One region of the Streptomyces sp. MK7 genome, then DNA from elsewhere that is predicted to be linked to it. Evidence: riboswitches for the same ligand, from Rfam matches in the RefSeq annotation. Region 1 holds a riboswitch; the other holds the start of a gene.

Region 1 (3,189 bases):
CCGGGCCCCGCGCGCGGCCAGACGGTCGTCGACCGCCGGCCGCGCCCGGGCGAGGCGGAACTCCACGGCGAGGCCCGCGAACAGCCCCTGGTGGACGTGGCGTTGGACATCGACCCCGACCGGTACGTGAAGCTGTACCTGGCCACTGTCGAAGGAAGCGGGCCGTGCGGGCCCTAGTCGGTGTCCGCCGCCCCCACCGCCCAGCGCTGCTCCACCTTGGCCGCCTTCCAGTAGGCCAGCGCCGCCGCCCACACCGCGACGAACAGGCCGACGATGACGTAGCCCAGGTTGTCCAGGTCGAGGCCGGCGATCCAGCCGGTGACGTCGTCACGCAGGTCGAGCTTGTCGTGCAGGACGCCGACGAGTTCGATCGTGCCGATGAAGAAGGCGACGGCGATGGACAGGCCGGTGATGGTGAGGTTGTAGAACACCTTGCGGACGGGGTTCGAAAAGGCCCACTGGTAGGCGAAGTTCATGAACGTGCCGTCCAGGGTGTCGAACAGGCACATGCCCGCCGTGAAGAGCAGGGGCAGGCACAGGATCGCGTACCAGGGCAGTCCGGCGGCCGCACCCGAGCCGGCCATCACCATCAGCGTGACCTCCGTGGCGGTCTCGAAGCCGAGGCCGAAGAGGAAGCCGAGCGGGTACATCTGACCCGGACGGGAGATGGATCGCGTGAGGCGGCCGAGGAAGCGGTTCATGAACCCCCGGGAGTCCAGGTGCCGTTCGAGCTCGGTCTCGTCGTAGGTCCCCGCCCGCATCGACCGGAAGACCTTGAGGATGCCGGCCAGGGCGACCAGGTTCAGGGCGGCGATGAGGTAGAGGAAGGCGCCGGCGATGGTCGTGCCCATGAAGCCGAGCACCTGATGGGTGGTGGAACCCTCGTCGGTGACCCGGTCGGCGAGTTGTGTCCCGCCCGCGATCATCACGGCGAGGACGATCACGACGCTGGAGTGGCCCAGCGCGAACCAGAAGCCCACCGACACGGGCCGCTTGCCGTCGGCCATCAGCTTGCGGGTGGTGTTGTCGATGGCGGCGATGTGGTCGGCGTCGAAGGCGTGCCGTACGCCCAGGGTGTAGGCGGTGACGCCGAGTCCGATGCCGAACGCCTTGGAACCGACCTCGTAGTGTCCCGGCACGACGAGCAGGAACAGGATTCCGAAGGCGACGACGTGCAGTGCGGCGATGGCGGCCATCAGGCCGGCGGTCTTGAGGGTGTCCTCCCGGCGCCAGGTGAAGGTGGCCTTGGCCGTCGTCGGGGCAGGGTTGGGCAGGGTCATCCGGTCATCACGCTCCAGCACCTCGTGGATCACTTCGTGAGCTGCCGTGGCCGGTCTCCTGGCTTACGGGTGGTGCGTGCCCGGCCCGCCTTCCCGGCCGCCGTACGACGGCCAGTGGCTGTCCCGTGCGGGACGTGGGCCTGGAACTCCCCGATCACAGTGGCGAGGGCCGCGTCGACCTTGCATCGACTTCCCGAACACCACGGCCCGCCCACCGTAGAGGCGGAAGCGGTCGGCTGCATAGCTGCATACGTGCGCAGGTATTTAAGATCACAGAGTGCCGCCTGCGAGGATGGCGGTATGCATCTCGTCCCTGCCGACCGCGCGGACCGCCGCACCATCGACGGTCACCGGGTGTGCGACGCCATCGCGGCGATCGGCGACGCCGCGCACGTCCGCGCCTGGGCGGACCGCTTCTCGCTGCTCGCCGACCCCAAGCGGCTCGCGCTGCTGCTCGCCCTGCACCGCACCGGCCCGCTGGCCGTCTCCGACCTCGCGATCGCCACCGGCATGAACGACCCGGCCGTCTCCCAGGCGCTGCGGCTGCTGCGGGCGGCCGGGGTCGTGGAGGGCGAGAAGGAGGGGCGCGTGGTGCGCTACCGGGTGGTGGACCGGGACGTACGGCGCCTGCTGGAGCACTGTGCGGCCGACACCGGCTGACACACGTCCCCTCTGCCCTCCCGTGGCGGTGTTCATATTTCCGGCGATCTGGACAGAGTTCTCTTTGTTGCTTCAACAACGCACCGAAGAGGAGACCGCGTGACCGACCGCACCACCACGCACGACTCGACGGACGCCTCCCCCCAGGACTCCGCGCACGCCGCCACAAACACCTCCCCCCACGACGCGCCGCCCGACCTCTCCCCCAAGAACCCCGACTGGTGGCGGCAGGCCGTCGTCTACCAGGTCTACCCCCGCAGCTTCGCCGACGCCGACGGTGACGGGCTCGGCGACATCCGGGGCGTCACCCAGCGGCTGACCCACCTCGCCGCGCTCGGCGTGGACGCGCTGTGGCTGAGCCCCTTCTACCCCTCCGAGCTGGCCGACGGCGGCTACGACGTCGCCGACCACCGGGACGTCGACCCGCGCCTGGGCACCCTCGACGACTTCGATGCCATGGTCACCGAGGCCCATCGCCTGGGCCTGAAGGTGATCGTCGACATCGTCCCCAACCACAGCTCCCACCTGCACCCCTGGTTCCAGGAGGCGCTACGGGCCGGCCCCGGCTCCCCGGCCCGCGACCGGTACGTCTTCCGCGACGGGCGCGGCGAGCACGGCGAACTCCCGCCCACCGACTGGCAGTCCGTCTTCGGCGGCAGCGCCTGGCGGCGTGTTCCGGACGGGCAGTGGTACCTGCACCTGTTCGCACCCGAACAGCCGGACTTCAACTGGGAGAACGAGCAGGTGCGCGCCGACTTCCGCACCACCCTGCGGTTCTGGTCCGACCGGGGCGTGGACGGCTTCCGCGTCGACGTGGCGCACGCCCTGGTCAAGGACCTCGACGAACCGCTCCGCGACGTCGGGAACATCGGGGTCACCGGCGAGGACGCCCTGCCCAACGTGGCGCCCGGCAGCCACCCGTACTGGGACCGGGACGACGTCCACGAGATCTACCGCGACTGGCGCAAGATCTTCGACGCCTACCTCCCGCCCCGCACGGCGGTCGCCGAGGCCTGGGCGCCGGACAGCCGCCGCGCGCTGTACGCCCGCCCGGACGAACTGGGGCAGGCCTTCAACTTCGAGTACCTCCAGACCGGCTGGGACGCGGCCGAGCTGCGCCGGGTCGTCACCGCCTCGCTGGCCGGCGCGCGGGCCGCCGGGGCCTCGGCCACCTGGGTGCTGTCCAACCACGACGTGATCCGGCACGCCTCACGGCTGATGCTCCCGCCGGGCACCGACGAGAACGCCT
Region 2 (3,189 bases), on a different contig from region 1:
ACGGTGCCCAGCAGCCGCTGCTGGCGTCCGCCGTGGTAGCCGCGCGCGCTCAACTCGCCCACCGGCTTGCCCAGCAGCACCACCTGGCTGCTCTGCTCCCCGCCCGGCTTGAGCAGCACCGGGTTCATCAGCGCGGTCGGCTCGATCCGGCAGGCCTGGGCCTGCATGGCCTGCGCCCGCCCGATCTCCGCGCCCTCGGGTGTGACGAAGGAGTTGAGGGACATGTTCTGCGCCTTGAAGGGCGCGACCTTGACGCCCTGCCGCACCAGCCACCGGCAGATCCCGGCCGTGACGACGCTCTTCCCGGCGTCGGAGGTGGTGCCGGCGACGAGCAGACCACCGCTCATGACCTACGTCCCTTCGTCGGACCGTTAATGCGGTTGCTGCGGTTGCGCAGGAGCCTGACGGCGGCGCAGGTGCCGAGCGCGAGCCAGCTCACGCGCCGTGAGAGCCGTACGGCCCGTTCGATGTCCCCGGCCCGCACGGCGCGCCCGGCGCCGTTGAGCACCGGCCGGTGCTCAACGCGCCCCCCGTACGACAACGTGCCGCCCATCCGTACCCCGAGCGCCCCCGCGAACGAGGCCTCGACCGGACCGGCGTTGGGGCTCGGGTGCCGGTCGGCGTCGGCGCGCCAGGCGCGCAGGGCGCCCCGCGGGTCCGGGCCGGCCGCGGCCGCGAGGACGGCGGTGAGCCGCGCCCCCGGCCACCCGGCCAGGTCGTCCAGGCGCGCCGAGGCCCAGCCGAAGCGCCGGTACCGGGGCGACGTGTGCCCGACCATGGCGTCCAGGGTGTTGACGGCCCGGAACCCGGCGAGCCCCGGCACGCCGGCGACGGCGCCCCACACCAGCGCGCCCACCACGGCGTCGGAGGTGTTCTCGGCGACCGACTCCACCACGGCCCGGGCGATCCCGTCGGCGTCGAGTGCCTGAGGGTCGCGTCCGCACAGGTGCGGCAGCCGCGTTCGGGCGGCGGCCACGTCGCCCGCTTCCAGCGCCCGTCCGATGGTGCGTGCCTCCCGGGCGAGGGAGGTCCCGCCGACCACGGCCCAGGTGGCGGCGCCGGTCAGGGCGACGGACGCGACCGGGGAGGTACGGACGGCGCGCGCGGCGGCGGCACCGAGCGCGGCGGCGCCGCCGGCGCACAGGGCCGTATGAAGTGCGCCCCATCCCCGGTGGTCCCGCCACAGCACGCGTTCCACGGCGCCCGCGGCCCTGCCGAACACAGCGACCGGATGTCCCCGGCGAGGATCGCCGAGGAGGAGGTCACCGAGGAGGCCGGCGGCGGCGCCGTACGCGAAGACGCGATCGGCACCCATGGGTTCAGCCGGCTTCGGGGTCGGGCAGAGCGTCGCTGATGGACCTCGGTCGGCAGCCGCGCATGGCGATATGTCCTCACTCAGGGTGTCCACGCCCTGGTTCGACGAGACCGGCGGTGAGAGTTCCTGGCTCCCGGGGTTCCTACCCCGGTGACAGTGGCGGGACCGCGCCGGATTCGCACCGGCTTCCTCTCCTGCCGCCGTACATGGCTCCGGCAGTCCACCACGCGCCGCGAACAGCCGTCAACTCACCGTTGACCTGCGAAGGGATACTGAGATGAGGCCCACACCCGACGGTGTGAAACGCCCGCCCCGCCCGTTCGCCGAGGTGGCGACGCGGGCGGGGCGGGCGGTGGGACGCTCTTGACTTCCGGGGCCCGGACAGCGGTTCTGACCGGCCGTCAGCCCTTGCCGACGATGAGGTAGATGCCGTAGGCCACCGCGGCGGCGCAGGCGGCGAAGCAGACGTAGGCGCCGGTGACGGCGAGGGCCCCGCTGCCGCTGCCCTGCGTGACGGCCCGCTCCCGCCGGGACAGCCCCGCGATGCCGAGGGTGAACAGTGCCACCAGGCCCACGGTGACCGCGAGGCTGACGCCGAAGACGGAGCCGAGGGCTGCCCAGTCGATCTTCATGGTGATGCTTCCTTGGGTGCCGGGTGTGCGGGGGTCAGACGGTGGCGGCCGGCGGGGTGGCCGGGGTGGACGCGGTCGGCGCGGGCGCCGGATCGATGACGGGCGGGTCGATGACGGGCGGGTCGATGACCGTTGCGTCGATCACGGGCGCGTCGATGACGGGCGTGGTCGGCTGGGCGGGGATCTTCGCCGTGAGCGGCTCGACGGCGGGGGACTCCTCTGCGGAGACCGGTGCCGTGGAGGCGGGGGCGGGGGCCGCCGGGGGCGGGGTCACGGCGGCGATCGCCTGGGTCACGACGCCGGCCGGCTCCTCGGTCGCGCTCTGGGTGACGTTGGTGTGGTCGACGACCTGGCGGCGGGAGATCTTCCAGATCGCCGCGCTCGAGGCCACCAGGAACACGGCGACGAGCGCGGTGCCCCAGTCGCCCAGTCCGGTGACCTCCTCGGCGCCCGCGCCGACCAGGGCCGCGGCCGGCAGCGTGAGCACCCAGGCGATGGCCATGCGGCCCGCGGTGGACCAGCGGACCACACCGCCCGTGCGGCCCAGCCCGGCGCCCATCACCGAGCCGGAGACGACGTGCGTGGTGGAGAGCGAGAAGCCGAGGTGGGAGGAGGCCAGGATGGCGGTGGCCGCGCTGGTCTGGGCGGCGAAGCCCTGCTGCGGCTGGAGGTCGGTCAGGCCCGTGCCCATGGTGCGGATGATCCGCCAGCCGCCGATGTAGGTGCCGAGCGCGATAGCCAGGCCCGCGGAGAGGATGACCCAGGTGGGAGGGTTGGAGCCGGGGGCGATGGCGCCGCCGGCGATCAGGGCGAGGGTGATGACACCCATCGTCTTCTGCGCGTCGTTGGTGCCGTGGGCGAGCGAGACCAGGCCGGCGGAGGCGATCTGCCCGGCGCGGTGGCCCTTCTCGGCCGCCTTGCCGTCCGCCTTCTTGCCGATCGTGTACGACAGCCGGGTCGCGACCATCGCGGCGAGGCCCGCGACGACCGGAGCCGCGACGGCGGGCAGCAGCACCTTGGTGACGAGCACACCGCCGTGGACCGCGCCGAAACCGGCGGAGGCGATCGCCGCGCCGATCAGACCGCCCATCAGGGCGTGCGAGGAACTGGACGGAAGTCCGACCAGCCAGGTCAGCAGGTTCCAGAGGATCGCGCCGACCAGGGCGGCGAAAATGACCTCGGGACGGATGCCGGCCTCGTCGACGAGACCTTTGGAGATCGTGTTGGCGACCTCCACGGAGA

What was found. A riboswitch is a leader RNA that binds a small molecule or an ion and turns the genes downstream of it on or off. The one in region 1 is predicted to bind cobalamin.
Region 2: it holds a riboswitch for cobalamin, as region 1 does, so the genes downstream of both, R2S09_RS19240 (cobalamin biosynthesis protein) here and R2S09_RS01195 (HoxN/HupN/NixA family nickel/cobalt transporter) in region 1, are expected to answer to the same signal.

The regions. Positions count from the first base shown of each region.
Region 1 is NZ_JAVACL010000001.1:270,098-273,286, reverse strand. Features, by position in the region: gene R2S09_RS01200 (nucleoside hydrolase) at 1-177, shown strand, start outside; gene R2S09_RS01195 (HoxN/HupN/NixA family nickel/cobalt transporter) at 174-1,280, opposite strand; cobalamin riboswitch at 1,311-1,500, opposite strand; gene R2S09_RS01190 (metalloregulator ArsR/SmtB family transcription factor) at 1,581-1,940, shown strand; gene R2S09_RS01185 (glycoside hydrolase family 13 protein) at 2,040-3,189, shown strand, end outside.
Region 2 is NZ_JAVACL010000016.1:54,988-58,176, reverse strand. Features, by position in the region: gene R2S09_RS19245 (cobyric acid synthase) at 1-347, opposite strand, end outside; gene R2S09_RS19240 (cobalamin biosynthesis protein) at 344-1,315, opposite strand; cobalamin riboswitch at 1,415-1,556, opposite strand; gene R2S09_RS19235 (hypothetical protein) at 1,717-1,947, opposite strand; gene R2S09_RS19230 (anion permease) at 1,982-3,189, opposite strand, start outside.